Regions from separate parts of the Ureibacillus thermophilus genome, predicted to be linked through region 2. Evidence: riboswitches for the same ligand, from Rfam matches in the RefSeq annotation. Region 2 holds a riboswitch; the other holds the start of a gene.
What was found. A riboswitch is a leader RNA that binds a small molecule or an ion and turns the genes downstream of it on or off. The one in region 2 is predicted to bind glycine.

Region 1: another riboswitch for glycine. It lies ahead of DKZ56_RS04080 (ACT domain-containing protein); the one in region 2 lies ahead of gcvT (glycine cleavage system aminomethyltransferase GcvT).

What each region holds. Positions count from the first base shown of each region.
Region 1 covers NZ_CP036528.1:816,970-833,395, forward strand. Annotated here, with positions in the region: gene DKZ56_RS04030 (amino acid ABC transporter permease) at 1-260, shown strand, start outside; gene DKZ56_RS04035 (amino acid ABC transporter permease) at 241-918, shown strand; gene DKZ56_RS04040 (amino acid ABC transporter ATP-binding protein) at 933-1,664, shown strand; gene DKZ56_RS04045 (cysteine ABC transporter substrate-binding protein) at 1,677-2,555, shown strand; gene epsC (serine O-acetyltransferase EpsC) at 2,729-3,625, shown strand; gene DKZ56_RS04055 (rhodanese-like domain-containing protein) at 3,686-4,027, shown strand; gene DKZ56_RS04060 (hypothetical protein) at 4,300-4,590, shown strand; gene DKZ56_RS04065 (RNA polymerase alpha subunit C-terminal domain-containing protein) at 4,931-5,227, shown strand; gene DKZ56_RS04070 (DUF1835 domain-containing protein) at 5,423-6,433, shown strand; gene DKZ56_RS04075 (PFL family protein) at 6,858-8,219, opposite strand; gene DKZ56_RS04080 (ACT domain-containing protein) at 8,234-8,509, opposite strand; glycine riboswitch at 8,581-8,656, opposite strand; gene DKZ56_RS04085 (YceI family protein) at 8,977-9,510, shown strand; gene DKZ56_RS04090 (amino acid permease) at 9,598-10,986, opposite strand; gene DKZ56_RS04095 (class I SAM-dependent methyltransferase) at 11,438-12,043, opposite strand; gene DKZ56_RS04100 (YuzB family protein) at 12,151-12,423, shown strand; gene DKZ56_RS15705 (hypothetical protein) at 12,504-12,638, shown strand; gene DKZ56_RS04105 (hypothetical protein) at 12,727-12,873, shown strand; gene DKZ56_RS04110 (sensor domain-containing protein) at 13,200-15,329, shown strand; gene DKZ56_RS04115 (branched-chain amino acid aminotransferase) at 15,629-16,426, shown strand, end outside.
Region 2 covers NZ_CP036528.1:1,878,924-1,895,349, reverse strand. Annotated here, with positions in the region: gene ade (adenine deaminase) at 1-1,667, opposite strand, end outside; gene DKZ56_RS09350 (FAD-binding oxidoreductase) at 1,802-3,172, opposite strand; gene DKZ56_RS09345 (vitamin B12-dependent ribonucleotide reductase) at 4,153-6,711, opposite strand; gene DKZ56_RS09340 (lipoate--protein ligase family protein) at 6,955-7,785, opposite strand; gene DKZ56_RS09335 (acetamidase/formamidase family protein) at 8,251-9,579, shown strand; gene DKZ56_RS09330 (rhodanese-like domain-containing protein) at 10,026-10,412, shown strand; gene gcvPB (aminomethyl-transferring glycine dehydrogenase subunit GcvPB) at 10,510-11,973, opposite strand; gene gcvPA (aminomethyl-transferring glycine dehydrogenase subunit GcvPA) at 11,966-13,312, opposite strand; gene gcvT (glycine cleavage system aminomethyltransferase GcvT) at 13,330-14,430, opposite strand; glycine riboswitch at 14,522-14,607, opposite strand; glycine riboswitch at 14,611-14,701, opposite strand; gene DKZ56_RS09310 (shikimate kinase) at 14,830-15,342, opposite strand; gene comGF (competence type IV pilus minor pilin ComGF) at 15,528-15,980, opposite strand; gene DKZ56_RS09300 (hypothetical protein) at 15,953-16,264, opposite strand; gene comGD (competence type IV pilus minor pilin ComGD) at 16,254-16,426, opposite strand, start outside.

The DNA.
Region 1 (16,426 bases), 1.1 Mb from region 2:
TTATTTTTCCTCAAGCTTTCTCTTACAGTGTGCCGGCCTATGGAGCAAACTGCATTTTCTTAATTAAAGAAACGTCCGTATTTAGCGGCATTGCCATTTTGGAACTGACGAATACAACAAAAAACTTGATGGGGATTTACTATAAAACGAATGAAGCGTTATTCATGCTTGTCGTTGGCTATTTGATGATATTGCTCCCGTTTTCATTGTTTTTAATGTGGCTAGAAAGGAGAGTTCGTTATGCTGAATTCGGGCGTTAATGTTTTATTTGAAGGAATTAATTTCCTTCGTTTGCTCGAAGGACTCTTCCATACGTTAAGAATTGCCTTGATTGCCATTGTGATTTCGATTGTAATGGGCATCATCATCGGCATGATTCGCACGACGAAAAACAAGGTTGTGCAATTTCCTTTCAAACTGTATTTAGAGTTATTTCGCATCATTCCGATATTGGTATGGCTGTTCGTAATTTATTACATTATTCCGGTGAATTTCAATGTGGAACTAAGTGCAGATGTGGTGGCGCTGATTGTGTTCAGCTTATGGGGAACGGCGGAATTGAGCGATATTGTGCGGGGGGCCATTATCTCTCTGCCGAAGCATCAGGTGGAATCAAGCCTTGCCCTTGGGCTGAGCAAGTTTCAAATGTATCGTTATGTTTTGTTGCCACAAGCGGCAAAACGTTCCATTCCACCGATGATTAATTTAATTACTCGCATGATTAAAACAACGGCCCTGCTCACAATGATTGGGGTTGTGGAAGTGATAAAAGTTGGTCAGCAAATTATTCAGTTTTACAACTCAGAATATCCAACCGTTGCGTTCTGGATATACGGAATCATCTTTTTCTTTTATTTTTGTATTTGTTTTCCGTTGTCTTGGATTTCTCGGAAGCTGGAACAAAAATGGGCAACTTAAGGGGGGAGTAGAATATGGCGCCGATATTGGAAATTAAAGGTCTTGTCAAAAAATTTGGAGATCGGGTCGTACTGAATGGAATCGATTTACAAGTAGAACAAGGAAAAGTCATTGCGATTTTAGGGCCATCCGGCTGTGGTAAAAGCACATTTTTGCGATGCATCAATGGACTGGAGGAAGTGCAGGATGGACAAATTATTTTCGAAGGTGAAGATTTAACGAAAACATCAAAATGGCGAGAAGTCCGACAAAAAATCGGCATGGTGTTCCAAAGTTATGATCTTTTTCCCAACATGACCGTAATGGAGAATATTCTACTTTCACCCGTTAAAGTTCAAAAAAGAAAACGGGAAGAAGTGGAATTGCAAGCTAAGGAACTATTGGAGAGAGTAGGCCTTGCTGATCGAGCAAACGCTTATCCGAGGGAACTATCAGGGGGCCAAAAACAACGAATTGCCATTGTTCGTGCCCTTTGTACCAATCCGAAAATTATGCTGTTTGATGAAGTGACCGCCTCTTTGGATCCAGAAATGGTTCGGGAAGTGTTGGAAGTAATTGCCCAGTTGGCTAAACAGGGAATGACGATGCTGATCGTGACCCATGAAATGAACTTTGCCGAATTAGTGGCAGACGAAGTCATTTTTATGGATAAAGGAAAGATTCATGAAAGAGCCCCTGCAAAAGAGTTCTTTGCAAATCCACAAACAGAAAGAGCTAAACAGTTTATCAATATATTAAATTTTTAGGAGGATGTAATCATGAGGAAATTGTATTTATTCTTATTCATTTCAATACTTACGATAGTATTGGCAGCATGCAATAACAACGAATCGACAGAGAAAGAAACGGCAAACGATGAAAGCAAATCAGTCATTGATGCGATTAAAGAACGTGGGGTTTTGCGAGTTGCGGTATTTAGCGATAAACCGCCATTTGGGTATGTGAATGAAAAAGGTGAAAATCAAGGATACGATATCGTTTTAGCGAAACGAATTGCGAAAGATTTACTTGGTGATGAGTCAAAAATTGAATATGTGATTACTGAACCACAAGCTCGGGTAGATTTATTGAAATCCGATAAAGTAGACATCGTATTAGCAAACTTTACAGTTACAAAAGAAAGAGCGGAACAAGTAGATTTTGTACTTCCATATATGAAAGTGGCAATCGGTGTTGTATCACCGAAAAGTGCACCAATTTCATCCGTAGAAGAATTGAAAGGAAAAAAATTGATTGTACCTAAAGGAACAACGGCTGAAACATTCTTTATGAAGAATCATCCAGATGTTGAATTAGTAAAATATGATCAAATCAACGAAGCATTCGAAGCGTTAAAAGATGGACGTGGTGATGCTCTAGCACAAGATAATGCTTTACTATTCAGTTGGGCAAATGAAAATCCAGACTTTACAGTGGCATTGACTACACTAGGTGAGCTAGATTATATTGCCCCAGCTGTGAAAAAAGGAAATACAGAATTATTAGATTGGTTGAATGCTGAAATGGAAAAATTATATGAAGAGAACTTTTTTACAAATGCATATGAGGAAACATTAAAACCGGCTTTCGGTGACACAATTCGTGCTGAAGAAGTAGTGGTTGAAACGAAGCCTAATAACTTCTTGAATTTTAACTAAAATCAACGATGCTAAACTTGCTGGAAACTTCTATCCAGCAAGTTTTTATGTTAATATCTTAAAAAAGTTTTTATTTCAATTTAACGGAATAAAGTAAGATAGTTGATAAAGATATCGGAAGTTTTATATGATAGCAATAAATAAAAATGGACAAAAGATTAGGATGGTGAATCATGAAATTAGATGATTGGTTGAACAAAGGGGTTCCGGACATCGCCAATTCATTACTAGATGTTCACAAAAGTTACTTTCCAATTGAACAATCTCTTGGCTTTGAAGGACAAGAGAAGATCATTAAAATTTTGAAGAATTTACGCAGCGTGTTGTATCCTTGCTTTTGCGACACATATAAAGATGAACTTCGAATTGAGACAAACATTGGAAATCTATTAAGATTAACTGCGCTCGATTTAAAAAATATCATTGCCAAAGTGCTGGCAAATAGCGGGGAAAGTAAACCAGAAGCGAAAGCGGAAGAAATCGTCGTTGATTTGCTCAATAAATTGCCTGAAATTCGCGAAATCTTGCAAACAGATATTCAGGCTGCTTATAACGGGGACCCTGCAGCTTTATCTTTGGAAGAAATTTTACTCAGCTATCCTTCCATCACAGCGATTACTATACATCGGATAGCTCATGAACTGTATGAAGCTGGCGTTCCAATTATCCCACGAATTATGTCAGAACATGCCCACAGCTTAACAGGCATTGATATTCATCCGGGAGCAAAAATAGGAGAGTCCTTCTTCATTGACCATGGAACGGGCGTTGTTATTGGCGAAACAAGCACTATAGGCAAAAATGTGAAAATTTATCAAGGTGTAACGATTGGGGCAAAGAGCTTCCCGTTAGATGAAAACGGAAATCCAATTAAAGGCATTAAACGCCATCCGGATATTGAAGATAATGTAGTCATTTATGCAGGAGCAACGATTCTTGGTGGAGATACGAAGATTGGACATGATTCCGTCATCGGAGGAAACATTTGGCTTACTCAATCTGTTCCACCGTACTCAAGAATTTATAATTCCCAACCGCTTCCAAATATTAAGCAATCGAAAAAAGAATAAAAATCTTGTCCCTTAAGCATAAGAGTGCTTAGGGGGTTTATTATTTAAGGAGGAATGAACATGCCGTTGAAAAAAATCACGCCTGAACAATTAATGCAAAAAATGCAGCAAAAGGAGCAGGTTGTGATATTAGATGTCCGGGATAAAGAGAAATATAACAATTTTCATATTGAAGGGGACAACATCCAATCATTGAATATTCATAAAAGCAAAATTTTCGAGATGGACAAAGAAATTTCTGCTTTGCCAAAGAGGACTGAAATCATCGTTACTTGCACAACCGGCAATTCAACAACTAAATGTGCAACAATTCTGTCCGAGCTGAATTATGATGTTGCAGTTTTAGAAGGGGGACTCACTGCTTGGAAGGAATTGAATATCGGAAAGAAAAATAATCTTTGAACGCAAAACTAGGGAACTGAGAGAATGGATAATCGCCAAAATCGTGAAGATAATCGCCGAAGTGGAGAGGATAATCGCCACTTCAAAGAAAATAATCGCCAAACGCAAAAAACTAGGTAATAGAGAATGCGGATAATCGCCAAAATCGTGAAGATAATCGCCGAAGTGGAGAGGATAATCGCCACTTCAAAGAAAATAATCGCCAAGCGCAAAAAACTAGGTAATAGAATACAAAGACTCAATCTCTCAACGTTAACCATGGAATTTGGCAAGTGTATGTATGCATTTTTAATTGCCATTTCATACATTTTCTACTTGCCAAAAACAACAATCAAGAGACTAAGAGTAATACGATTAAGCAAAAAAATTTATCCGATGAAGAACGCAACAGGTTAATGGCAGCAGTTGGGGGAAAGATTTTTCATTATGAATACAAAGCGGAAAAGGAAAAATTATTGCGGGTATGGGTGGAACGTTATGAATACGGAAATTTAGTTGAACAGGCTGGAGACATCGGGGGAATCATTGAAAATGAAGAGGAGAAATTCTCGTTTATTTTCTAGAAAATCTTGAGTGGGAACACTATTATTTGCGTAGTGCAATTATCAATGAAACAGGTCATTCTATGTCGAGTAGCCCATATTTCCAAACCGGGTGAAACTTTAGAAGTGGGATCTTGGAGTTCGATTGTCAGTGATGAGGTTCCTCTGACAGAGGATGTAGTATTAGGGTATATGGGACTTTTTGAAGCACATGACGGGAGCTCGATAAGTGTCAAGTACTAGTCAATCACCTCCTCAAGAATTGGTTGAGGAGAATACACATATTCCTGTACTTTACCTCATTCGAGCTTCATTAACGGATGATACCGACTTGGACGTCGAGTAGGAAGGTGGAATGATGATGAAGCGTTCGGAAAAAACATTAAGAGTTTGTGAGAAGGGTCATCGATATTATAAAAGCAGTGATTGCAACACTTGTCCAACTTGTGAAGCAGAACGAAAACCAACAGAGGGTTTCTTAGCTGGATTTTCCGCCCCGGCAAGAAGAGCACTTGAAAGCCAGGGGATTACAACTGTTGAAGAACTTTCGAAATATACGGAGAAAGAAATCATGTCCCTTCATGGCATTGGTAAAACTGCGCTTCAGAAAATGAAAGAGGCTTTAGATGAAGCGGGATTAAGTTTTAGTAAGGAATAATTTTAATCTTGAAATTTTTTCCATTTGCCGTCATAAATAAATGAACACTCTCTAATATCGGGCTTTATTTTAAAATTTTTTCTCATCGTCGACTTCACAAACAATTGCATTCGATGAAATTTCCGCATGGTCGTTACTTTTCATTATTATTGCTGCTTCAATTGCCTTCTAAAAATTCAGAAAGGGGAGTAAAAAATGGATATCAATCAATTAAAAAAAGCAATTTCAAATCTCAGCGAGCAGGAAGTCAAAAGTTTATTACATTTGATTATGATCCGTTCTGAACATATTGATGAAGACTTCCCAGAATTTATGCAATCCTTGAAAAACGCCCTTATTAAAAGAGAAAAAACACCGAACATGAAAAATCCTGAAACCATCCATATAGTATTCGGTGCTTCTGTAGCTGGTGGTTTGAAACACGCTTTTAAAGATCAACAAACAGAGGAAATCATCGAATTACCGGATTATTTTGCAGAAGGTCCATTGAAACATTATCATACCCCAGAAGGTTTCGAACAACGTTATCAATGGTTTAAAGAAAACTATCAGTGGGATTCAGAGCATGCAGAGTGGTACAAATTTAAAATGAAAGAAGCGTTTGAAAAAATTCAATCGATTAACCCTGAGCAGCGAGTGGTGATTTGGACTTCTTCAAATGCAAGTGAACAAACAGGATTACGCCTAGTGCTTTATTTATTGAAAGAAAAAACAAATGCGGTATATAAAATCAATACGTATGAAGCTTATCACAAACTTTACAAAGGAAAAGAAGAAGATTTTCCTCGCCATACGGGAGAATTAAATATTGAACAGTTGCGTGCATGTTACGAACTTGTAAAAATGAAGGAATTGACGGTAGAAATGCGCCATTCTTTAGCAAAAGAAGGGGAACAATTATTCACTTCCGAGTCGATTTTACGAACGTATAAAAATGGGCAAATTTTGAGCGCTGAAAGTAATCGGGATGACGAGTTCATCATTGAAAAATTGAAGGAGATTCATGAAACGCAAGGGAAAAAGGATTTCCTTAAAGCTGCTAGATTAATTGGAGAAGTGCTTGGTCATATGCAGCAGCATACGAGCTATGAATGGCTTGAGTACCGCTTGCGCCAATTAATTGCCGAAGGGAAAGTAGAATATCAAGGCGAACTCCGAGGCATGAGATATTATGAGGTCAAATTGAAGGAAGCGCTTGTTGGTTAAAGCATGTTTATACATGCTTTCAGCTTGTAGACAAAGTCCCAAACTAGGGGCCAAATCTACAGGCTTTTTTTGTATAATAGGGATAGAATTCTTGGTTAACGGGGGAAATTTAGGATGTTATCGAAGCGTACTGACAATAAGGATAATCGCCAAAATCGTGAAGATAATCGCCGAAGTGGAGAGGATAATCGCCACTTCAAAGAAAATAATCGCCAAGCGCAAAAAACTAGGTAATAGAGAATGCGGATAATCGCCAAAATTATGAAGATAATTGCCGAAGCTGGAAGGATAATCGCCACTTCAAAGAAAATAATCGCCAAGCGCAAAAAACTAGAGAATAGGAAGAGCGAATAATCGCCAAACACGAAAATACTGATAAAGCAATAAAAAAGAGCGAAATCGAAAACTTTCGCTCTTTTCTTTATTAATTCCCCAACGCTTGCAATGGAGCTGGAATGCGGCCGCCGCGGCGAATGATTTTTTCGGAGCTGAATGGATTTACTCCTATTACTGGCGCTCGTCCTAAAAGTCCTCCGAATTCGACCATATCGCCTTCTTTTGCTCCTGGAACAGGGATGACACGTACAGCAGTCGTTTTCTTATTAATCATTCCAATGGCTGCCTCATCAGCAATCATGGCAGAGATGGTGCTGGCAGGTGCATCGCCAGTAATCGCAATCATATCAAGTCCAACTGAACATACGCAAGTCATTGCTTCCAATTTTGAAAGTGATAGTGCTCCTTCTTCAATCCCGCGGATCATGCCGTTATCTTCACTGACTGGGATGAAGGCGCCACTTAAACCGCCAACATAAGATGAAGCCATGGCCCCGCCCTTTTTCACCGCATCATTCATTAAGGCAAGGGCAGCAATAGTACCGTGAGTTCCAACCCGCTCAAGGCCGATTTCTTCAAGAATTTCAGCCACACTGTCGTTCATAGCATTTGTTGGAGCAAGGGATAAGTCCATAATGCCAAATGGAACACCTAAGCGTTTTGCCACTTCCCGGCCGATTAATTCCCCGGCACGTGTGATTTTAAATGCGGTTTTCTTTATAATTTCCGCTACTTCTCCTAAATCCGCATCTGGATAGCGTTTCAGTGCATTGAGCACCACTCCGGGACCGGAAACGCCGACATTGAGCACGGCTTCTCCTTCGCCAGAACCAAGGAAAGCGCCGGCCATAAAAGGATTATCTTCCACAGGATTGCAGAAGACAACAAGCTTTGCACAGCCAAGGCCGGATTTGTCTTTTGTCAGTTCGGCCGTTTCTTTAATGATTTCCCCTAATTGGCGAACCGCATCCATGTTGATTCCAGCTTTTGTGGTGCCGACAGAAATGGAAGCGCAAACCCGCTCAGTAGATGCCAAGGCTTCTGGAAGAGCCTCAAACAACACTTGGTCGCCTTTTGCGATGCCTTTGTGGACAAGGGCGGAAAATCCACCGATAAAATCAACACCAAGGGTAAACGCAGCCTGATCCAATGTTTTGGCAAGTTCCACTGCTTGTTCTTTTGTCGCATTGCCAAGAAGGTCGGCAATTGGCGTTATCGCAATCCTTTTATTAATAATTGGAATACCGTATTCTTTTTCGACTTTTTCAGCAGTCGATTTTAAATCTTTCGCGTAATCGGTGATTTTATCATAGATTTTTTGCTTCATTTTATCGAAATCTGAATCCGCACAATCCCGGAGATTAATCCCCATTGTGACGGTGCGTATGTCCAAATTTTCAGTTCGAACCATTCGGATTGTTTCTAACATTTCATGAATTTCAAAGTTCATGTTTGCACATCCTTTCACACACGATGCATTGCTCGGAAAATTTCTTCCAGTTGTACAGTAATGACAACCCCGATGGATTTTCCAAGGTCATTCAGTTCCTGTTGCAAAGATTCTAAATCTTTTAGTTCAGTTACGTCAATGACCATCATCATGGTGAAGAAGTCTTGTAAAATAGTTTGACTAATATCTAAAATGTTAATATTTCGTTCGGCAAGCACGGTTGTGACTTTTGCAATAATTCCGACTTGGTCTTTCCCAATAACGCTGACAATAGCTTTTCTCATTTGTATCACCTCTATTGATGTAATAAAAAAAGAGATTGGTTTTCCCAATCTCAAAAGCACAAGAACAATAACGGTTTTATCATTCTTCTGTCCTTTTGCCTGAGATTGTGAATCCTTCGGCGCCACAGATGTGGTCTCTCCAGAAGCTGCTCCTGACTGTAGTGTTACCCACAGCATTCATCGCTACACCTATTCAATTCGATACTAGATGATACTAACACCTTTGTTGAAATTGGTCAACTCACATTAATTGAAATATTAAAAGATTTTAATAATTTTGTTGAAATATGTATGTTTTTTTATATATATAAAGGGGAATAGATTTAATGAAACTTTAGAATTTTGCGGTCTTTCTCATTGACAATAAAATTCAGGCATGATATATTTATCTTGAATTCAAAATAAATTGATTCAAGATTTTTTAATCATATATATCTCGAATTCAGAATAAAATAAACTGGGAGGAATGAAAGATGGCAAAATGGGTTATTGATAAAGCGCATTCAGAAATTGGTTTTGAAGTGAGACACATGATGGTATCAAAAGTAAGAGGGCATTTTGAGTCTTATGAAGCGGAGATTGAAGCGGACGATTTAACAGATTTAACAAATGGAAAAGTTTCATTTACATTTGATGTGGCAAGCATCAATACAAAATTGGCAGATCGCGACAATCACCTAAAATCTGCAGACTTTTTTGATGTGGAAAAATATCCAACAATTACATTTAAATCAACAGAAGTGAAGAAAAAAGATGATGATGAATATGAAGTGACAGGGGATTTAACAATTAAAGATGTTACAAAACCAGTCACATTCAAAGTAGAATTCAATGGAAAAGGGAAAAATCCTTGGGGTGTTGAAGTTTACGGTTTTGAAGCAGAAGCGAAAATCAACCGTGAAGATTTCGGGCTTACTTGGAATGCAATGCTTGAAACAGGTGGCGTGTTAGTGGGCAAAGATGTGAAAATTAAAGCTGCATTGGAAGTAAACCCTGCAAGTGAATAAGTTGGATGAAAGCCGATACCTAATAAGGTCGGCTTTTTTATATGCCCATTTGCAGAAAGCGATATAGCTAAAAAAAGAGCGAATTTTTCATTCGCTCTTTTGATTTAATAAACTATGCTTTCTTCCATACGTAAAATACACGATTAAACCAATTATCATCCAGATGAAGCATGTGAGAAATGTAAAGGAAGATAATTGGGTAATGATGAACACGCAAAGGATGAATGAAAGAATCGGTACAATAGGAAATAAAGGTACTTTAAATCCTTCGTTTAATTCTTGAAGGTTCATTTTTCTTACAAAGATGACGCCGATCGATACGGCTGCAAAGGCAATCAAAGTTCCCATATTTACAAGTTCTGCCAATTTATCAATTGGAATAAAGCCGGCAAATAATGAAATAAACAGCGCATAAATCCACGTATTTTTTAATGGAATTTTACGGCGTGGATGAATTTCAGACAGCACTTTTGGAAGCATCCCATCGCGTGCAAAGGAGTACACAAGCCGAGTTCCTCCATACAGCATAACGAAAATCACTGTCATCATACTGATTACGGCCCCTACGGAAATTACGCCGAATACCCAATCTAGGTTTGCCAGCTCCATCGCATAGGCTACCGGATTCCCTACATTCAACTCCGTATACGGCACCATTCCTGTTAGAACGAGGGAAACAGTCACATATAAAATCGTACAAATGACAAGGGTTCCAATAATCCCAATCGGCATATTTCGCTTTGGATTTTTAACTTCCTCGGCCGCCGTGGATACAGCATCAAATCCCAAATAAGCGAAAATCACTAAAGCCGCGCCGGATAAAATCCCTTGGAAGCCAAAAGGAGCAAATGGTTGCCAGTTTTCAGGCTTCACATAAAAAGCTCCGGCAATAATAAAGAGCAAAATAATGCCGATTTTAATAAACACGATAATACGATTCAGCCGGGCAGACTCTTTTACACCTATCGTTAAAACTCCAGCTAAAAGCACAATAATCAGGATGGCCGGCAAATTGACAAAAGTTCCGTTGGCGGGGCTGAAGGAGCCGGACAAAGCTATAGGAATATGAAGTCCGAATCCTTCAATAAGCGATTGGAAATAAGCAGACCATCCTGTCGCTACTGCCGCAACGGCTAAACCATATTCAAGAAGAAGGCTCCAGCCGACGATCCATGCAATCAGTTCGCCAAACAGTACATAGGAATACGTATAAGCGCTGCCAGCCAAAGGGATTGCTGAAGCAAGTTCCGAATAGCATAATGCAGAAAAGGCGCAAACAATCGCCGCTAAAATAAATGAAAAGACGATGGCAGGGCCTGTATGCATGGCTGCAACGGTCCCCGGCAAAATAAAAATTCCTGTGCCGACTACTGCTCCCACTCCGAGAGCAATTAAATCAAAGGCATTCATCGACTTATTAAATTGGGCTTTGTGTTGTTGATTCAACGGTAATTTTCTAAAGAGTTGATTTTTCATAAGTGATCCATTCCTATATTAAAATAATAAAATTTTGATATTTAGAAAAATCTAAAAAGCGCTTTTAGTATAACACTTTTTCGCGTTGAAGTGTTAAAGAATATAAAAGAAATAATATTTAATAAATTAGCAAATTTCTGATAATTTTATTATTACCAAATTATTCTAATATAATTTCTACGATCTATTAATTAAGGTGTCCAATTTTTTTAACTTAATCAAGGTATGTCTAAAAGAAAATTCTCATAAAATCAGACAAATATAATGGGGGAGGGAACCTCGATCAACTTCATGGTTTGCTTAGGTCTCTCGTTATTGCTCTTTGGGATTTTGATGGCGAAATGGACCGCTTTCACATTGGTGATTTCCATTGTTGGCTGTATGGCCATGTTTGGAGGGTTCCTTTTAGATGGACGGACAAAAATAAAAAAGCCATTCCATCACAATGGCTTTACGTTAAACGATAAATGATAAAACGTTCATTCCAAATTTTTTCATTGATTGCAGGAATAGGAATTTCCATCACTTTTTCAAAGGGCGTGGACCGGTTTAAATAATCAAGGTAGTCGATGGTTGGATAATATAAAATCACATCCACTGGCCGTTTCCTTTCTTCTGTTGAACGCATAATATGGTGAAGCGCTTTCATGAAAATGGGCAAGGAAAAGGGGTTAAAAAAATAAAATTTATTTTCGTTCGGCTGAATTGCGTAGTCTTCGGCAAGGCAGCAAAGAAACTGGATATTTTCCTCCTTCTTCCGAAATTTTTTACAATAATTTTCACGGTTTTTTATCGCTTTTTTGATAAATTGTTCGTTCAAATCAATGCCTAAAACAGATGCGTTTGTTTTGTTATGAAGGAAAATGCCAACCCTTCCTAAACCGCATCCAAAATCCACGATGGTGTCATTTTCATTGATGTGATAATGCTTCAACAATTCTTCCAACGCCAAATAAGGAGTCGGCTCATAGCGGTTATAATGGGAAGATTGATAAATGCCATTGTTTATTCCGCAAGTGTCGATATGAAGAAATCGGTCATATGCTGCTTCGTTCATCTTTCTTTCTCCATTCATTTAAAGAGTGCGTTCTCATCATTGGTTGAACATTTATGAACATAGTATAATGGAATCAATGATGGTTTTACAGAGTGAGGAGAACGCATATGTTAAAAAAATTTTTTGGCCGAAAAAATGAACCACTAAAAAATAAAGTCGAATTTTGTGTATCCAATGAAGCCTTTGCCCATCCGGATGTGTACGATGTATTGGAGCAAAGGGAAGATGTCATTGTAGAAGATGCAGGATGCAATTCTTACTGCGAAATTTGCGACTGCCACTATTATGCACTTGTGAACGGAGAACCGGTTGCAGCAGATAGCGCGAAAGAATTATTGGAAAAAATTGAGGAAGCATTAAAGTTGAATTCCGTTCAATAGACGTTGCGAAACTCAAGTAACAGTTCCCGCGCTTTTGCATATATCAAAAGTGAACAAAGTTATGCAATGGAGGGAACGCGATGGCTTATCCCATGTATGGACTTGAACAGCTATTAATCGATGCAATATATTTTTTAGGAATTTTTATTATTGTGGCTACTATTATTTGTGTGATCTCCGGAGCAATTTATAGTTTTTTATATGGAGGCGTTTAAGGATTCCCTTAAGCGTTTTTTTATTGTCAAAAAATATGGCAATCCCATTAGAGGGAATTAAATACTTCTTAAATTGAAGGAGTCATCCATGGAACAAATGAAAGGCAAAGCGTCTAAAATCTTGTTGGAACAAGCATTTCAGCCATTGTATGAAAAAATCGACCGGCCTGAACAGGAAGTAAAAAGTTTGAGAGAAGAATTAAAAACGATCGCATTTCCCTTATTGAAAGCATAAATTATTTTATTTCGCACAAATGAAGGCTACAACTTTAACCACATTATCTCTCTTTTCTATGGCTGTCTGTGAGGACTCATTGTCTTGCGGAACAGCTTTTTTATGAATAAAATATTTTTGTGAAAAAGGCCTATAAAATTGTTTCCTGATTTTCATTTTTAGTTTGTAGTTGAGAAAAATATACTTTATAATTTTGAATTTTTATTCTTGCAAATTTGTAGTATATTAATAAATAGTAAAAAATGATTAATTATTTTAAATGTTCATAAATAGATATAGTATTTTTGATACATTTTTCGATATTAATAAAGGAGCATTAACTTTATATGAATGATAAAAATGTTTCAAAAAAGATGGAGCAATCTTATGACATTCATCAATTAAAGCAGGAGTTAAAAGAATTAAGAGAGCTGAAAGATATCCTTGATAAAACTTCCATCATCATCATTTTGGATGAGCAAGGAAGGATTACATATGTTAACGATTTGTTTTGTGTAACGGCTCAATATTCCAGGGAAGAATTAATTGGAAAAACCCTTCAAGTAGTGAATTCCGGGCATCATTCTAAAGAATTTTTTAAACAACATTGGCATGAAATTTCAAGAGGAAATATTTGGAAAGGTGATATAAAAAATAAAAAGAAAGACGGTACTTATTACTGGGTTCGTTCAACCATTATTCCATTTTTAAATAAGAAAGGGAAACCCTATAAGTATATTGCCATTCAGACGGATATTACGAAAGAAAAGGAATTGGAAGAAGAACTGAAACAATGTAATAAAAAGTACGAATTAATTTCAGAATATATTGAACATTTAGTGGCGCTGGTTGATGAGCAAGGGAAGTTTTACTATATTTCCCCCACATTTAATAAACTCCTGCATGATGATTTGAAACATTTGGAACATCAAAATTTGTTTGATTTAGTACATACAGATGATTTGGATAGGATAAAAAAGGAAATGCAACGATTATTAAAAAATGGAAAGTTCACAACGAAACAGGAATTTCGATTGCTCCATAGTGAAGGAAATTATATTGATGTGGAAGCAAAGTTTAAAATCATTCATGATGAGGATAATGCAAGAAGACCATTTATATTATTGGTGATGAGTGATATCAGTGTTCGAAAAAAAGTAGAGCAAAATATTTATCATTTAGTTTATTACGATAGTATTACCAATTTGCCAAACTGCTCTTACTTTATGAAAGAGCTTCGTTCCTATGTACGGGATATTCAATTAACGAAGGAAAAGTTTGCGATCTTTTGCATTGATTTAGACCATTTTAAATGGATTAATGACGAGCAAGGGCATGATGTAGGGGATATGGTCATTGCAAATGCGGCCAATAATATTAAAGAAGCGCTTCGGGAACAGGATGTTGCGGCCAGAATGAGCAGCGATGAATTTATGGTGCTAGTTAAAAGCATAAAAAATCAAGAAGAAGCGATTGCTATTGTGAAAGCCATTATAGAGAATTTCCGAAAGCCGCTTTATTTGAATGGAAAAGAGTATGTCATTACATGCAGCGTTGGCGTTGTATTTTATCCAGAGCATGGAAAAACGCCAGAAGAGTTGATTAAAAATGCGGATTATGCTTTATCTGAAGTAAAACAAAAAAGTAAAAATAACTATATGATTTTCGATAAGCAGTTTGAAAATGTTTCTTTAGAGCGCCGCATTATCGAAAATACCATGAGAAAAGGGTTGAAAGAACACCAATTCTTTTTAGAATATCAGCCAAAATTCAATATTCAAAACAATCAATTAGTTGGAGTAGAAGCGCTGGTTCGCTGGAATCATCCGGATTTAGGGGAAATCCCTCCAGCAAAGTTTATTTCCCTTGCTGAGGAGACAGGGTTGATTGTTTCGTTGGGAGAATGGATTATAAGAGAGAGTTGTAAACAAGGTAAAGAGTGGCAGGATAAAGGATTTGGTTCCTTTATTGTGGCAGTCAATGTTTCTATGCGCCAATTGGAATCGCCGGATTTTGTTCAAAAAGTCGAGCAAATATTAAATGAGACAGGATTTGATCCTAAGTTGCTTGAATTTGAGTTGACTGAAAGTGTATTAGCGGATTTAAGCAGCATCATACCTGTACTGAAACGCTTGAGAGAGCTTGGCATTCATATTTCTGTCGATGATTTTGGCACAGGCTACAGTTCTTTAAGTTATATTAAACATCTTCCTGTTGATACCCTAAAGGTGGATGCATCATTTATTAAAGACATTCATAATAATGAGGAAAGTAAAGCGATCTTCAAAGCGATTGTAAATATTGCGGATACGATTGGACTAAAAGTGATTGCGGAAGGCATTGAAATGGAAGCGCATGTGGATGCTTTGCTTAATGGCGGATGTACTATTGGTCAGGGATTTTTTTATAGCCGGCCATTGAAGAAGGAAGAGTTTGAAGAATTTATTCAAAGCAGCGGATTTATGTCTTCCAAGTGAAACGAGAATCTCTTGCACTAATCGCAAGGGGTTTTTTGCTTTTATTTGAAAATAATAACTTTTTAAAGAGTTATTTCTATTAAATGATTATAATTGTTGGTTTTAGAAGGAATGAATGAAGGAATATTCACTAATAAATACTATTTTTGAAAAACAGTTCGCCAAACAGCAATTCTCCATAAAAAATAGTCATAATTTATCGAAATATTCTTTTAACAATTGAGGATAAAAGTATTATACTATTTTAATAACAGAAATATTATTCTGAATATTCCACAAAATATTGGAGGCTTTACACTATGACAGAGATTACAATTGAGTTAACAGATAGTCCGAAAGAAAAGCCAGCAGCGGACCAACTTGGCTTTGGACATCATTTTACAGATCATATGTTTATCATGGATTATACAGAAGGAAAAGGCTGGCACGATCCACGCATCGTCCCTTACCAAAAACTTTGCTTAGAGCCATCTTGCATGGTATTCCATTATGGACAAACAGTTTTTGAAGGGTTAAAAGCTTACCGCACACCAGATGGAGGAGTGCAATTATTCCGTCCAGATGCCAATTTCAGACGCCTAAATCATTCAAATGAACGTCTTGTCATTCCACCGGTAGATGAGGAATTTGCTTTAGAAGCGTTGAAAAAATTGGTAGATGTAGACCGCGATTGGGTTCCAGATGCACCAGGCACATCTTTATATATCCGGCCATTCATTATTGCAACAGAACCATTCTTGGGCGTTCATCCATCCAAAAACTACTTATTTATGATTATCATGTCTCCAAGTGGCTCTTACTATAAAGAGGGAATTAACCCAGTGAAAATCTTGGTGGAAGAAAAATATGTCCGCGCCGTTGTTGGAGGTACGGGTGAAGCAAAAACAGGCGGCAACTACGCAAGTTCATTAATTGGACAACTCAACGCAGAAAAAGCAGGCTATGCTCAAACATTGTGGTTGGACGGCGTAGAAAAACGCTATATTGAAGAAGTGGGCAGCATGAACATCTTCTTCAAAATCGATGGAAAAGTGATTACACCGGCACTTACGGGAAGTATTTTACCTGGTATCACGCGCGACTCCATGATTAAAGTG
Region 2 (16,426 bases):
AGCTTTAATGCTGGAATAACTGGAAGGCTTAAGAAAGATAATGTCAAAAATAGGTGGAAATGAAGGGGTGGATTTAATTCATGTAATGCATCATGCAATGCTCTCAGTTTTTCGGCAGCTTCTCGGGCAGGAATATTCGTCATGAGTCCTGCAACAGGCAGCTCTAGGTTCGCTAACACTTTGCCATCCTTTACAACAACCAGTCCTCCTTGAATGGCTTGAATTTCATTTAAGGCAAGCACCATATCTTTATCGTTTGTACCAACTGCTATAACATTATGAGAGTCATGGGCTATTGTTGTGGCAATGGCTCCCGCTTTTAGTCCCAAGCCATGTACAATAGCTACACTTTTTGTTCCGCGGTGCAAATGTCTTTCAAAGACAGCGAGTTTTAAAAAGTCCTTTTCTATATTTGGCACGAACTTTCCGTCTTGTACATCCACATAGTCTTGCAATTTTTTAGTCACGATTTGATTCGGAATAATGCCAATGATGTTTACAAAGGAGCTTTTTAATGGCAATGCCAAATCATCCACCTTTACTTCTGGCAAATGGACTGAATGGCAAATGCGGGCAGGCACATCGATTGGAGCCGTTTCTGGAAGCAACATTTCTCCGTCTTCCGCAACTTTTACACCATTTTTCCATACTGCGGCAATCTTCATTTCTTCCAAATCATCCAATAAAACAAAATCTGCCGTAAATCCTGGTGCAACAGCTCCTTTGTCGTATAGGCGGTAACATTCAGCCGCATTTAATGTGGCCAATTGAATTGCTTGAAGCACTTCAATTCCTTCCGCAATGGCCAATTTCACACTATGGTTGATGGTGCCTTCTTGAATGATTTCATCTAAATGTTTGTCATCTGTGCAAAATGCAAAACGGCGGGCGTTATAAGGGGTGATTGCGGGGAGCAAAGCTTTTAGATTTTTCGATGCAGAACCTTCCCGTACTAATACATACATTCCCATTTCAATGCGCTCCAACGCTTCTTCTAGCGTGATGCATTCATGGTCCGTATGAATGCCTGCTGCACGGTAACCTGCTAATTGTTGTCCATTCAAACCAGCGCCGTGGCCGTCGATCATCATGCCATGTTCATGGCCTAGCTGAATTTTCGCAAGCATTTCCTCATCGCAGGATAAAACCGCTGGATAATCCATCACTTCTGCAATTCCAAGCACTTGTTCATTTTTTAGAAACGGCGCTAAATCGGACGCTTTCAACACTGCACCTGCATGTTCAAAGGAAGTGGCCGGCACGCTTGATGGAAGCATATAGTAAATATCTAGGGGGCTGTTTTTTGCGGCATCAAGCATATATTTTAAGCCCTCTGTTCCGGAGACGTTTGCGATTTCATGGGGATCCGCTATGACGGAAGTGACACCGAAAGGCAATATAATTCGGCTGAACTGTTCAGGGGTGAGCATCGTTGATTCGATATGAATATGGGTATCAATCATACCAGGAATGACCCATCGTCCTCTGGCATCCTCCACCTTTTCCGCTTCATACTTCCCTTCCGTATCAAGGGCGATAATTTTTCCATTGGCAACGACAAGATCCGCCTCTTTCCACTTAAGGGAAAAAACATCTGCAATTTTCGCATTTCGTAATATGAAATCTGCTTTTTGGCGATGTTGCGAAACAGCAATATTCTTTTTCATTTCAGACCCTCCCAAAGGTTGACACTTTAAAATATAATGCCATACAATATCATAAATTTTCTAAAAATTCAATAATTTTAAGTTTGCAAAAAAAAGGACTGATGACAACAAGCCATCCAGTCCCAAGATTGCAATTAAAGAATTTTTCCTGGATTTAAAATGCCTTTTGGATCGAGGGCTTTTTTAATCGCCCGCATGACTTCAAGAGCATTTCGATGTTCCAATTCCTGATACATCCGTTTTCCAACGCCGACACCGTGTTCTCCCGTGCATGTGCCGCCGCGTTTAATCGCATCTGTTACAATCATTTCATTAAATTTTTTAGCCCGGGCTACTTCTTCTTCATCGTTAAGATCAATCATGATGCAGGCATGGTAGTTTCCATCACCCACATGGCCCAATAAGCCACCGTGAATTTTTAATTCTTCTAATAAAGAGCGGGCGTATTCGATGCTGTTAGCCAGTTCATTGATTGGCACACATACATCTGTTGTCATCAGCTTTCTTCCAGGAAATGCGTGTTTATATGCATAAGCCAAATTATGCCGCGCGTGCCAGAGGGTATTGCGGGCAGCCGTATCTTTTTCAAATTGAATATCTTCGCAGTCAAATTCTTTTAACACTTCTTTGGCAAATTCGATATCGCTTTGAAGGCCTGCTTCATTTCCTTGGAACTCTAAAAATAGAGTCGGTGCTTCTGCATAATTGGTTTCGCTGTGTTTATTCACCACTTGGATGGATTCCGCATCGACGAGTTCCACCCGGCCAATCGGAATGCCTGCCTGTTTAAGAGCTGTCACCGCTTGCACTGCTTCATGAGTGGATTTGAACACTGCCCGTCCTGCCACTTCAAATTCAGGTATGCCATAGACTTTTAATGTAAGCTCTGTAATACAGCCCAAAATGCCTTCTGAACCTACAAATAAACCATTTAAATGCAAGCCCGATGAGGATTTTCTTGCTTTATTACCTGTATGAATAATGTCGCCGTTTGCCAATACCACTTCCAAATCCAATACTTGGTCGCGCATCACGCCATATTTTACGGCTGTTGTTCCGCTGGCATTCGTCGCAGCCATTCCGCCCAACGTTGCATCTGCACCTGGGTCAACCGAGAAAAACAAACCATATTTTTTCAGCTCTTTATTTAATTGCACACGCCGAACTCCTGGCTGTACGCGCACAATAAAACTTTCCGGATCGATTTCAAGAATTTGATTCATTTCATTAAAATCGATGGAAATGCCGCCCTCATAAGGAATCACATGGCCTTCTAAGCTAGAACCTGCCCCAAAGGGAGTTACAGGCACTTCATATTCGTTGGCGATTTTTAAAATCTTACTCACTTCTTCCGTTGAACGAGGGAATACAACAAGATCAGGCAAGGCTGGTGTGTGATAAGATTCATCTTGTCCATGAAGCTGCCGAACCGTTTCGTTCGTTGTTACTTGTTCTTTTGATAAAAATGTAAGCAGTCGTTGTTCGATTTCTTTATAGTTTTTCATTTTATTTCCTCCCTTGTAAACTAGTTTTATCATAAAAAATCTTTTTTTGAAAAGAACATATTATAATAAAATTTAAAACTTTTTAAAAAATATCATTTGATAAAAAACTCCTTATGTTTCTTCATACATAAGATGTTGAAAAGTTTGAAAACGTTGCATCAAACTATACATCTATAATTGTTATAAAGCTTGAGGCCGTGAATTGAAAAATAGGGGGAACTGAGCTTCACCATATTTTGTTCCACCCTTATCGAAACATTGTAAATAGGAATCCAGCTACGTATGTTTCGAGAAATGCTGTTAAAACAATGATTGGGACAACATAAACGATATATGTACAGAACATTTTTAAATTTTGGAATAATTGAATCTTGTGTTTTTTCTTTTTTCATCTTCTGAACTATTTTCTTTCTTATGTTCCGATTCAATTCAAATAAGGCAACCGCCAGTAGGCAATACGCAAGAATTCCAAAAGCTGAATGAGGATTGGAAGATATAATGAGTCCAAAACCTTTTTGGAAATCCGACGCATGAATTGCAATTCTAAAATATTCCAAGCAATATACATGTTTTTATTTCATCATTACGATTAAAACGTGCCTAACGTTTCATTTTGGGAGTTCTTCATTATACATCCTCTATTTGTCCCCATTGCAGAGTTCTTTCCACATAGCCTATCGATATGATTGAAAGGACGTTGAACGCTACGGGCACAAGAGGCTTTACGTGAAATTTTCTTTTCCGCCAGTTATCGTAAAAGATAATCGTTAGGATTAAAAACTGTCCCTTCATGCTGTCGGATAATCGCCAAGATGAGATAAATAATCGCCACATTGGAAGTTAGAATCACCAAAAACTATAAAGATAATCGCCAGGTGAAAAATTAGCCTTACTCCATCTCGGATAATCGCAAAATAGGAAAATAAACATAAAAATCCCCTTTAGATCCATCAAATCTAAAGGGGATATATTTTATGATATTACAAACCACATTTCAACTGCGCACCGCAAACTGTGCAAGTGTTACATCCACCAATCTCTTCCACTGTACCTTGGCGGCAGACAGGACAAGTATCGCCTACTTCTGAACCGATTTTCACATTTGTTTGTTGAAGCGGCGCAATCGTTTCAACTAGCACAACCGGTTTTTCAATCGTTTCGTCTTCCAATTCCTCAAATGTTAACTGTTCTTCATGAGTCATTTCCGCTTTTAATGTTAAAACTTGTGAATCGCGGCTGCCGTCCACGTAAACTGTTCCGCCTTTTGCTCCGCCTTTATATAAGCGTTCGTACACTTTTTGTACTTGTTCCACCGTGTATCCTTTTGGCGCATTCACCGTTTTGGAGATGGAAGAATCCACCCAACGCTGAATGATGCATTGTACGTCTGCATGGGCTTCCGGTGTTAAATCCATCGCTGTGACAAACCAATGTGGCAAGTTGTGTTCATCTGCTTCTGGATGTTCTTTCAAGTATTCTTGAACGATTTCCGCCTTCACTTCGATGAATTTTCCTAAGCGGCCAGAACGATAGTATACGAAGGAGAAGTAAGGTTCTAAGCCCGTTGCTACTCCAACCATTGTTCCTGTTGAACCAGTCGGCGCAACTGTGAGCAAGTGAGAATTGCGAATGCCGTGTTCAAGCACTCCTTGACGAATATGTTCCGGCATGCGCTTCATATAGCCAGTGTTGATGAAAGCTTCACGCAACCGTTTAGTTTCTTCTTCCGTTTCACCTACTAAAAATGGGAAGCTGCCGCGTTCTTTTGCAAGTTCAATGGACGTTTCATAAGCGGTAGTTGCAATTGTTTCAAACACTTTATCAACCAGCTCATTGCCTTCTTTCGAACCGTATTCTTTTTCGCAGTAAATGAGTAAATCTGCTAAGCCCATAACGCCAAGGCCAACACGTCGCTCTCCAAGGGCTTGTTTGCGATTTTCCTCAAGGAAATACGGCGTTGCATCGATGACGTTGTCTTGCATGCGGACGCCGACGCGCACTGTTTCTTTTAATGCTTCAAAATCGACTGTTTTTTGGTCTTTCAATGCAAAATTTGCCAAATTGATGGCTGCTAAGTTACATACTGAATATGGCGCTAATGGCTGTTCACCGCATGGGTTTGTTGCCACCACTTTTTGGCCGTAAGCGCGGGCATTTGTCATTTCATTAGCATTATCGATGAAGAAAATACCTGGCTCTGCTGCATAAGTTGCACAGATGTTGATGAGTTTCCATAACTCTCTTGCTCGGATTTTTCGATAAGTGCGCACCCGATAGCCAAGCGCTTCCCATTCTCTTACGTCGCCAATTTTGTGCCATTTCTCGTTGTAAATCGCCATTTCTTCCGGCGTGTAAGTTTCCACATCTGGGAATCGAAGCGGATATTCTTCATCTTTTTCCACCGCTTCCATAAACTCATTTGTAATTGTGACGGAAATATTAGCGCCTGTTAAAAAGTCAGGATTATGCACACTGTAGGTTCCGCCATCGCGCAGTTTTGCTTCCGCTTCCTTGATTATCGCCTCGCTGAACCCTCCTAAACCAGGAATATTTTTATAGTTCACAATTCCTTGATACATCGCTTCTTCGAGAGGAGTTAAAGGAGTGAATTTCAACTTCTCTTTCGCATGACGGATGATGGATTCATCTTCCATATTTTCCATCAAATAACGCAAAATACGAGGATTTTGCATTTTGGAAATGATGAATTCCACAATATCTGGATGCCAATCGGCAAGCATAATCATTTGAGCACCACGGCGGGATCCACCTTGTTCAACAAGATGGGTTAATTTCGCAATATCATCAAGCCATGAAACAGAACCGCTTGATCTGCCATTCACTCCTCTTGCAAGGGTGTTGCGAGGTCTTAATGTGGAACCATTTGTCCCAACACCGCCGCCACGGCTCATTATTTCCATTACTTTTTTGCGATGTTCGCTGATTCCTTCACGGCTATCAGGAACGAAAGGCATTACATAGCAGTTGAAATATGTAACTTGTTTACCTGAACCTGCACCGTAAAGAACTCGTCCGGCTGGCACAAATTTCAACGAAGCTAATTGTTCATAAAACTTTTGGAACCATTCTTTGCGCTTCTCTTCCGTTTTTTCAACAGCCGCTAAACCAGTAGCATTTCGTTTTGCAATCTGTTCATAAAAAATTTCAAGCGGTTTTTCAATGACATCAAGGGAACGTACAATGATGCCTGTTTCCTGTTCTTTCGGATCATCCAGCACATTGCGATATTCCTCTTCAATTAAAATTTCCGCTTTATTGTCTTCCCAATCAATTGATTGAATATACCCTAAACCGCGGGCTGGAAATTTTGGATCTTCTTTAATCGTCAAAACGACAAAATCTCCAGGCTTTAATGTCTTTTTTTCCGTATCCTTGAAGGAATATCGGTCAATCATGACAAGTCTCGATACACCTTTATGCGTAATGTGCATATCCGGAGTTATCGGATGGACTTGCGGAAATTGCTCTATATCCTTGTTCAATTGATCAATGAGGATGGTCGTATACGTCATTACCATCTGCCAGCCTCCCTTAGTACATCTATAATTTATCTAAAATAATACCGTATTAAAACAATAAAATACAATATATTGTATGTCCACTGAAAAGAACATACAATATATTGTTAGTTGTAATTACTTAAAAAAGATTACCTCATATTGAGAGACCTTTCAAGAGTTGATTTTTTATTAAATCTATGAATGCATTGAAAAATCTAGCTTTAGAGCAAATTGTTAAATTTTTATCGCAATTTTAGACATTTATTTTCTAAAATTCCACTCGTCATTTGCATACTTTTCTTCTTCAATTTTTCTTACATAATTCTTTTGTTCTTCTGTCAATTCATATGGGACTAAATCGATTTGCAAAGCCTCTTCAAACCCTTTTTTGAACGCATCAATGCATTCCTCAATGGTAATTCGGCGGGTTGTGAGCCGGTTGATGGCAACGGCTCTCTCAGGTAAATGGATGCGCATTCTATTTTTCGCTTCTTCTGAAGGAAAATTAAATAAAGACAACAGCTTGTCCTCATCAAGGTCCAATAAAATCGCACCGTGCTGCAACACAACACCTTTTTGTCTAGTTTGTGCACTGCCAGCGACTTTTTTACCTTCTACAACAAGTTCATACCAGCTTGGGGCATCAAAACATACCGCGCTTTTCGGCTTTTTCAACGCTTCCTGTTTCTCTCCAGTATCCGGAATGCTGAAATAGGCATCCAACCCCAAATTATGGAAACCTTTCAATAAACCTTCACTTAAAAAGCGATAAGCTTCTGTCACCGTTTCAGGCAAGTTTGGATATTGTTCAGTCACGATGATGCTGTATGTTAATTCACTGTCATGCAATACGGCTCTTCCCCCGGTCGGTCTTCTGACAAACCCAATATTTTGCGCTTTTAACGCTTCCAAATTGATATCCTGCACCTTTTGGAAGTAGCCGATGGAAAGCGTCGGCGGATTCCACTGATAAAAGCGAATCACCGGCGGAATTTCCCCTTTGCTGTGGAAATCAAGCAGCGCTTCATCTAAAGCCATATTATAAGATGGACTGCATGGCCCCGAATTAATAAAATACCATTTTGTTTTCATTCGTTTCCCACCTCACAACTAACTCATTGTATCAAACTGAATGGACGAATGCCACTTTCTTAGAACAGGAAATTGAAAGAGCTCAAATGAATTATGTAGCTTGCACCAAAAACATTCCATTTAGCTTAGATCAAAAAGTTGAACTTAAACAATTAGACAGCATTTAACAGAGATGACTGCATCGGATTTTTAATTATTTTTTACATAAAAAAAGAACACTTATTCTATTACTTCTTTGTTTTTTGTTACTTTCATATAAGGTAAGTAACCTCAATTCCAAAAGTTAATATCGACACGAATAAAAGGTTTTATATAGTTGATAGAATTCGCTTCGAAAGACGAATGAAAATTTCATTTGGTATTCATCTGCAAAACTCAAAATATAAAATATTCTAAATAGTTTTACAACTTATAAAAAAATGGTAATATAAGTTATATTAATTTATTTTGAAAGGGGCTAATCAAATGTCTAGAAAAACACATACTGCTGCGAAAGCGGTAGAAACGCTATTCGTCAACCAATTTACAAACGGCATTTTAAATCCTGAAGATGAAATGCTGGGACCTGTACGTGATGGTGGCACAATTATTGCAAATACCGCCCCCGGTTGTTGGGGTCCGATGATTACGCCATCGATTCGCGGTGGACATGAAGTAACAAAACCTGTATATGTTGAAGGTGCTGAAGTTGGTGACGCGATTGCCATAAAAATCAAATCCATCGAAGTGAAATCAATCGCCACAGCATCCGGTCATGATGTGACAATTTCAGATCGTTTCATCGGCGATCCGTTTGTAGCTGGAAAATGCCCGAATTGTGGAGAAATTGCACCAAAGACAGTATTAAAAGGAATCGGCCAATCAGCTGTACGATGTGCCAACTGTGGATCAGAAGCTTCACCTTTTAAAATCGATCATGGCTACACTATGACCTTCCATCCCAAAGTTCCCATTGGTGTCACAGTACCAAAAGAAACGGCAGAAAAAATCGCTGAACAATCATACAAATATATGCGTATTCCTGAAAACTCTCAGCAAAACCCCATTACCACTTTTGCTCCAGGCGACTTAGTCGGTGCCATCGCTCGAATGCGCCCATTTCTGGGACAATTAGGGACAACCCCTTCAATTGCCTTGCCTGATTCACACAACGCTGGAGACTTCGGATCCTTTTTAATTGGAGCACCCCACGAATACAGCGTAACAAAAGAGGAATTGGATACACACCGTACAGATGGTCATATGGATATAAGCCGGGTACGTAAAGGAGCCATCCTAATTTGTCCGGTAAAAGTTCCGGGTGGTGGCGTTTATGTGGGAGATATGCACGCAATGCAAGGGGATGGAGAAATCGCCGGTCATACAACAGACGTTGCGGGACTTGTGGAACTGGAAGTACATGTATTAAAAGGATTGACCATTGAAGGACCGATTTTACTACCAAATATAGAAGATTTACCATACACAGCCAAACCATTTTCAAAAGAAGAACTCATTGCCGCACAAAAATTGGCAAAAACGTTTGGCTTTGAAACCCTTGAGGAATCTCTCCCTCTTTCCTTTATTGGTACGGGTGAAAACTTAAACATCGCAACAGACAACGCATTAAACCGTGCAGCCAATTTATTGGATATGTCGGTACCCGAAGTCATGAACCGCGCTACAATTAATGGATCAATCGAAATTGGACGCCATCCAGGTGTTGTGACAGCAACCTTCTTGATTCCAAAGAACAAGTTACAAAAATTGAATCTGCTCGAATTAGCCGAAGAACAATATGAAACTGAAAAATAGCCATTTCAACTTCTGATGATTGGAATCTCTCATCTCGCCCAAAATAACCATCCTATTTCATCCAGTTATTCGCTTCCCACATTCTTTGTCAAACAGTATTTTAAGATATTCCCGTTTATTTCAATTCCTATATAGAAAAGTCGTTGTCAACTTCCGGCAAAATTGATGTTCTAAAAAAATCTTTCCAACTATATACAATAGACCCAATCAAAAAGGCCGAACGATGAATCGTTTCGGCTCTTTTGATTGGATTGTGTTTTTCAATAGTACATCTGCATGATTTCCCCAATTCCAAGGAGTTTTGCAGTCGTTTAGATCTCCGTGTAAAACAAAGTGTGTGAGCAATATTTATAAATGGCTATCAATCATTGAGGCTAAAGAAATTCCTAGCATTATGCCCTATTCTTATTTATAATGTTCTTGTAATAGAAAGGAGATATTTTGAAGTGGCAACAGTATTATATACGATTGCAATTATACTAGGTGCTATCATTATCTATGTACTCATTAGCTCATTCCGATTGAAAAAAGCTGTCACAAATTTGACGCAGGAGGAATTTATTAAAGGCTATCGAAAAGCTCAGTTGATTGACGTTCGCGAAACAAAAGAATTCGAATCGGGCCACATTTTAGGGGCTCGCAATATTCCTTTCACCCAATTGCGTCAACGTTACAAAGAAATTCGACCAGATTTACCTGTCTATTTATATTGCCAAAATATGACAAGAAGTTCCCGGGCAGCTTTATTCTTAAAGAAAAAAGGCTACAACCAGCTTTATCAACTACAAGGCGGTTTTAAAACTTGGACAGGAAAAGTGAAAACAAAAAATTAACTTTCTCGTTATGTTTATTCTGATACGTCTATCTTATGAAAACATATAAAAATCATATAAAAATATCCATGAGGGCTAAGCTCATGGATATTTTTTATTATTGTTTTTGGTAACGCAAAATCGGATGTCTTGCCGCTTGAGTTTCATCTAAACGGCTTACAACGGTTGTATGAGGCGCTTCTTGTACAATCGAAGGGTTTTCTTCCGCTTCTTTTGCAATTTGAATTAAGGCATCACAGAAGGCATCTAAAGTTTCTTTTGATTCCGTTTCCGTTGGCTCAATCATCATGCCCTCTTCCACGATAAGCGGGAAGTAAATCGTCGGCGGATGATAGCCGAAATCAAGAAGCCGTTTAGCAATATCCAACGTGCGAACGCCAAGTTTTTTCTGACGGCGGCCAGATAATACGAATTCGTGTTTGCAATGGCGATCATATGGCAAATCGAAATATGGTGCCAGTCTTCTCATCATGTAGTTGGCATTTAACACCGCATATTCTGTTACCAATTTTAATCCTTCAGGCCCCATGGAGCGAATATAGGCATAGGCTCTCACATTGATGCCGAAGTTGCCGTAGAATGGTTTGACGCGGCCGATGGATTGTGGACGGTCGTAATCAAAATGGAATGTGCCATCTTCTTTTTTCACAAGCACTGGTTTTGGCAAGAAAGGAATTAAATCTTTTTTCACCCCTACTGGACCAGAACCGGGACCTCCACCACCGTGCGGACCTGTAAAAGTTTTGTGCAAGTTTAAGTGAACGCAGTCAAATCCCATATCGCCAGGACGCACTTTCGACATAATGGCATTGAGGTTTGCCCCGTCATAATACACTTTCCCGCCAACACTATGGACGATTTCAGCAATTTCGACAATATGTTCTTCAAATAAACCAAGGGTATTTGGATTTGTAAGCATGAGTGCCGCTGTATCTTTTCCAACGACGCGGCGCAAATCTTCCAAGTCAACTAATCCATTTTCGTCTGATTTCACTGTGACGATTTCAAATCCTGCAACTGCTGCACTAGCAGGGTTTGTACCATGGGCAGAGTCAGGAACAATGACTTTATTTCGATGTCCTTCTCCATTTGCTTCATGATATGCTCGAATCATCATTAACGCTGTCCATTCCCCATGGGCGCCGGCAGCAGGCTGCAATGTGACTTCATCCATACCGGTAATTTCTTTTAAAGCCGTTTGCAGCTCATACATTAACTCCATTGCCCCTTGGATAGTCGATTCATCTTGCAAAGGATGAATATTGGCAAATCCTGAGAAGCGGGCAACTTCTTCATTTACTTTTGGATTATATTTCATTGTACATGAGCCAAGTGGATAAAAGCCGGAATCCACCCCATGATTGCGGCGGGAAAGCGCTGTATAGTGACGCATAATATCCAGTTCTGAAACTTCAGGAAGTTCAGCTGGCTCTTCGCGTATATATTCTTGTGGAATCAGTTCAGAAAGCTCCACTTCTGGCACATCCAACTCTGGCAAACTGTAGCCGATGCGCCCTTCTTTCGAAATTTCAAAAATGAGCGGTTGATTTTCGTTATGCATTGTAAGCCCCCATTTCCTGTACGAGTTGGTCGATTTCTTCTTTCGTACGCAATTCTGTAACAGCGATTAGCACATGGTTTTCTAACTGCGGATAATCACGGCCTAAATCGTAGCCGCCAATAATGCCTTTTTCTAATAATTTTTGATTGATTTCACTTACTGGCTTATTGACCTTCACAACGATTTCGTTGAAGTGAGAACCTTGGAATGGAACGGTAAAGCCAGCTTGTTCAAATGCATTTTTTGCATAACGAGTTTTCATAATATTTTGCGTTGCCATTTCTTGAATGCCCCGTTTGCCTAATGCCGTCATTGCAACAGAAGCAGCAAGGGCAAGCAATGCTTGGTTGGAGCAAATGTTGGAAGTTGCTTTCTCACGGCGAATATGCTGCTCGCGGGCCTGCAATGTCAACACGAAGCCGCGACGGCCTTCTTGGTCTACCGTTTGACCGACAAGACGCCCTGGAACTTTCCGCATTAATTTGGAAGTTGTGGCAAAATATCCGCAGTGCGGCCCACCAAAATTTTCAGGAATCCCAAATGGCTGCACATCTCCAACGGTAATATCCGCACCAAGTTTTCCAGGAGGCGTTAAAATGCCTAATGCAAGCGGATTAGCTGAAACGATGAATAACGCTTTTGCTTCATGAGCAAGGTCGCCGATTTTTTTAATATCTTCAATTTGACCAAAGAAGTTTGGATACTGTACCATCACCCCGGCTGTTTGCTCATCAAGCAGGGACTTAAGCGCTTCGATATCTGTGGCTCCATCCTTGATTGGCGCTTCCACTACTTCAATGGATTGGCCGTAAGCATATGTTTTCACCACTTCACGGTATTCCGGATGAATCGCTTCAGAAACGATAAGTTTTTTGCGTCGAGTTGAACCAGCGGCAAGCATCCCTGCTTCAGCGAGCGCCGTTCCGCCATCATACATAGAGGAGTTTGCCAAATCCATGCCCGTTAATTCGGCAATCATCGTTTGGAATTCAAAAATTGCCTGCAATTCCCCTTGTGAAATTTCCGGCTGGTAAGGCGTGTAAGCTGTGTAAAATTCAGAACGGGAAATGACGTGATCAACGATGGCAGGTTTATAGTGATTGTAGACGCCTGCACCTAAAAATGAAACAGCCGTTTCCGTATTCGTATTTTTATCTGCTAATGCTTTTAGTTCTTTCAATAATGCAGACTCAGAGATTGCCTCTTTAATATTGTAAAGCCCTTTAAAACGAACCTCTTCTGGAATGTCCGAAAATAAATCGTCAATGCTTTCTACCCCGATTGTAGCAAGCATTTCTTGTTTATCTTGTTCCGTCATTGGAAGATATCGATGTTTCATTTTTTGACCTCCATGTATTATTTTTCCCGCTTATAAAATGGTTTCGGCACAACTTGCGCTTTTACCTTCTTATTTCGAATTTCCACATCCACTTCTGTGCCAATGTCTGTATATTGGATGTCCAACAAGGCAAGTCCTAAATTTCTCTTTGTGGAAGGCACCTGTGTTCCCGTTGTGACAACGCCGATTTCTTGATCTCCTTTAAAGACTTTATAGCCATGGCGAGGGATTCCCTTTTCAATCATTTCAATCCCTACAAGTTTTCTTGAAAGTCCTTGTTCTTTCTGCTTTATAAGTACAGACTTGCCGATAAAGTCCGACTCTTTTTGAAGTTTCACAGCAAAGCCAATGCCTGCTTCAAGAGGAGAAATTTCTTCCGATAATTCTTGTCCGTAAAGTGGAAGGCATGCTTCAAAACGAAGGGTATCACGAGCGCCAAGGCCGCATGGAATAAGCCCGTCCTCTTTTCCTGCTTCTAATAAGCGATTCCATAATGCAACAATGGCTTTCGGTTCCCCATAAAGTTCAAAACCATCTTCCCCTGTATAGCCGCTCCGAGAAAGCAGTACAGAATAACCGCCAATATCGACAGAAGATTTAAATTGGAACGGTTTAATTTCTGACAATTGTGTATTTGTTAATTTTTGCAATATTTTTTCTGAAAGAGGGCCTTGAACAGCAATCATGGCGTACTCATCGGATTTGTTTGTAATTTTTACATCGCCTTGTGCATGCTTTTTCAGCCATTCAAAATCTTTTTCGATATTTGCCGCATTGACAACAAGCAAGTATTGATGTTCTTTAAGATGATAAACAATTAAATCATCCACCACCCCGCCATGTTCATAGCACATAACATTATATTGTGCACCACCGACAGAAATTTTAGAAATATCATTGGAACACAATGTTTGAAGGTATGAGAGGGAATCTTCCCCTTCGACAATAATCTCTCCCATATGCGAAACATCAAAAAGACCAGCACGGTTTCTTACAGCTTCATGTTCCTCTTTAATCGATGAAAATTGCACTGGCAATTCCCACCCGCCAAAATCAATGGTTTTTGCTCCATATTTTGCGTACTCATCATATAACGGGGTTCTTTTTAATTCTCCCATCGAGAAACCTCCCTTGAATGATTGGTTAAAAACATATTCATAAATAATATTAGGTAAAAAAGGACAGAAAATCCCCCTTGTTTTGGGAATTCTCTGTCCTTTCACCTGAAAGTTACACCTGCAGTATTGGCAAGCAGGCTTTCCTCTTGGGTGGCTGAAAATCAGCACTCTCCAGAGTTGCGTCCCGTACGAGTCTTTTTGCCTGAGAGATTCATAGTTCCACTACTTGCTCCTTCGGCGACGTAAAAACGTTCTCTCCCCGCACAATCATCCGCTCAATATGAAATTTTTTCATTCATAGATATCTTTGGAAATATCCTAACATTGAATAGAAAAGAAGGCAACATTTTTTTAAAATTCCGCTAAAAATACGAACATTTTTCTAAAATAATTTTATGTTTATTCGCCTTTTAATCGATTCACTTGGAAAGCCATATAATTGACGATTTGCCGCATGCTGCGATTATGGGTAAAGACACGGATATGAGCAGCTCTTCGATAAAATTTCCGTCTGTAATAAAATAGCCGCTCCAATTCTTTTTTCGTTGACCGTTGTACAATTGGTCGATTTTTATCATTTTTGATTCGATTATAAATATCTTCAAAAGGAGCATCGAGAAAAAAGACTAAACCTGTTTTTCTCATAATTTGCCGGTTTTCTGGCCTCATCGCAACACCGCCGCCCGTCGCAATGATGCATGCTTCGTCGCGGAAATTTTTTAAAAATTCCGTCTCTAAATTTCGAAAATGCTCCTCACCGTATTTTTCGAATATTTCTGGAATCGACATGCCTTGTTGCCTTACGATTTCTTTATCCATATCGTAAAAAGGCAATCTTAATGTGTAGCTTAATCGGCGTCCGATTGCACTTTTACCGCATCCCATGAATCCTACCAAATAGATTTTCCTCATTTTTTGACACCTTTCTGCACAAAACTCTCAACTATCTATTCAATAAATTAATCGTAGCACGAACATAGATGTTTTCCAATGAATTAATGATTGAAAATTGAGTTAAATAGGATGTGCTATAAAAGATTACAAAAGAGGTGACAAAAAACAATAATAGAATTGCGATGGGATACATTATTCCTTTTTCATTTTTCAACATATTGGATAAACAACTCTCTCTCCTTTACAATACCATTTAAAAACTCTATCTTAACCGTCAGAAAAGGATCAGAGATGGAAAAATCGACATTTTTGATGCCCATGAGCAAAGGTACGTATCCTTTATTGTTTATCTGAAGCCGCAGCACGTCTGAAATTTTGTCAATTTTTATGTTCTCCGCCGACGAATCTACAATATATAAAGCATTCCCCGTTTGATAAATCTCTTCAATTTCCAGCAAATATTGTTGAAAATCTTGGATAAAAATTTCCCATTCTATAGATTCTTCTGTAAAAAAACTTGCATTCCAATGTTGAATTAGAAGATAAAAACCTATCGCCAATTGAGTAAATAGCGCAAAAACCACTAATTGAAAAAGCGCTTCGATGAGGGTAAATCCTTTCTGATGCTTTAAAACTCCCCGTTTCCATTGACGCATTTTGATCGTTCCTTATCTAAATCATGGTATTGGACACAAATTCCATCATGTTGAAAATTCCAATGAAATTCCACTTCATCAATCCATTTGCTCCCTACCATCATCCCCGTTGTCTTTGCAATCAGCACTCCCTCATAGGCAACTTGGATGGCATGGTATTCAAGGACTTTGTTATAAAACGAATGGTTCAATTGGAAAACGATTGGTACTAGGCTGATCAACATAAAAAGAATGCTGATAGTTAACAGTGATTCAATCATGGAAAAACCCTTTTCATTCCACATAACGAATTCGCCCTTTATCAATATTGATAATGAGAAGCTTTACACCATCTGGGGTATGAAAAGTGAGCGTGCCAAAATTCCTCACAATCCCTTTCGAATTGATGGAAAGGGTTGATAAAGTACTTAAATTGCTGAATGTAATTAGTTCAGGAATTTCCCTCT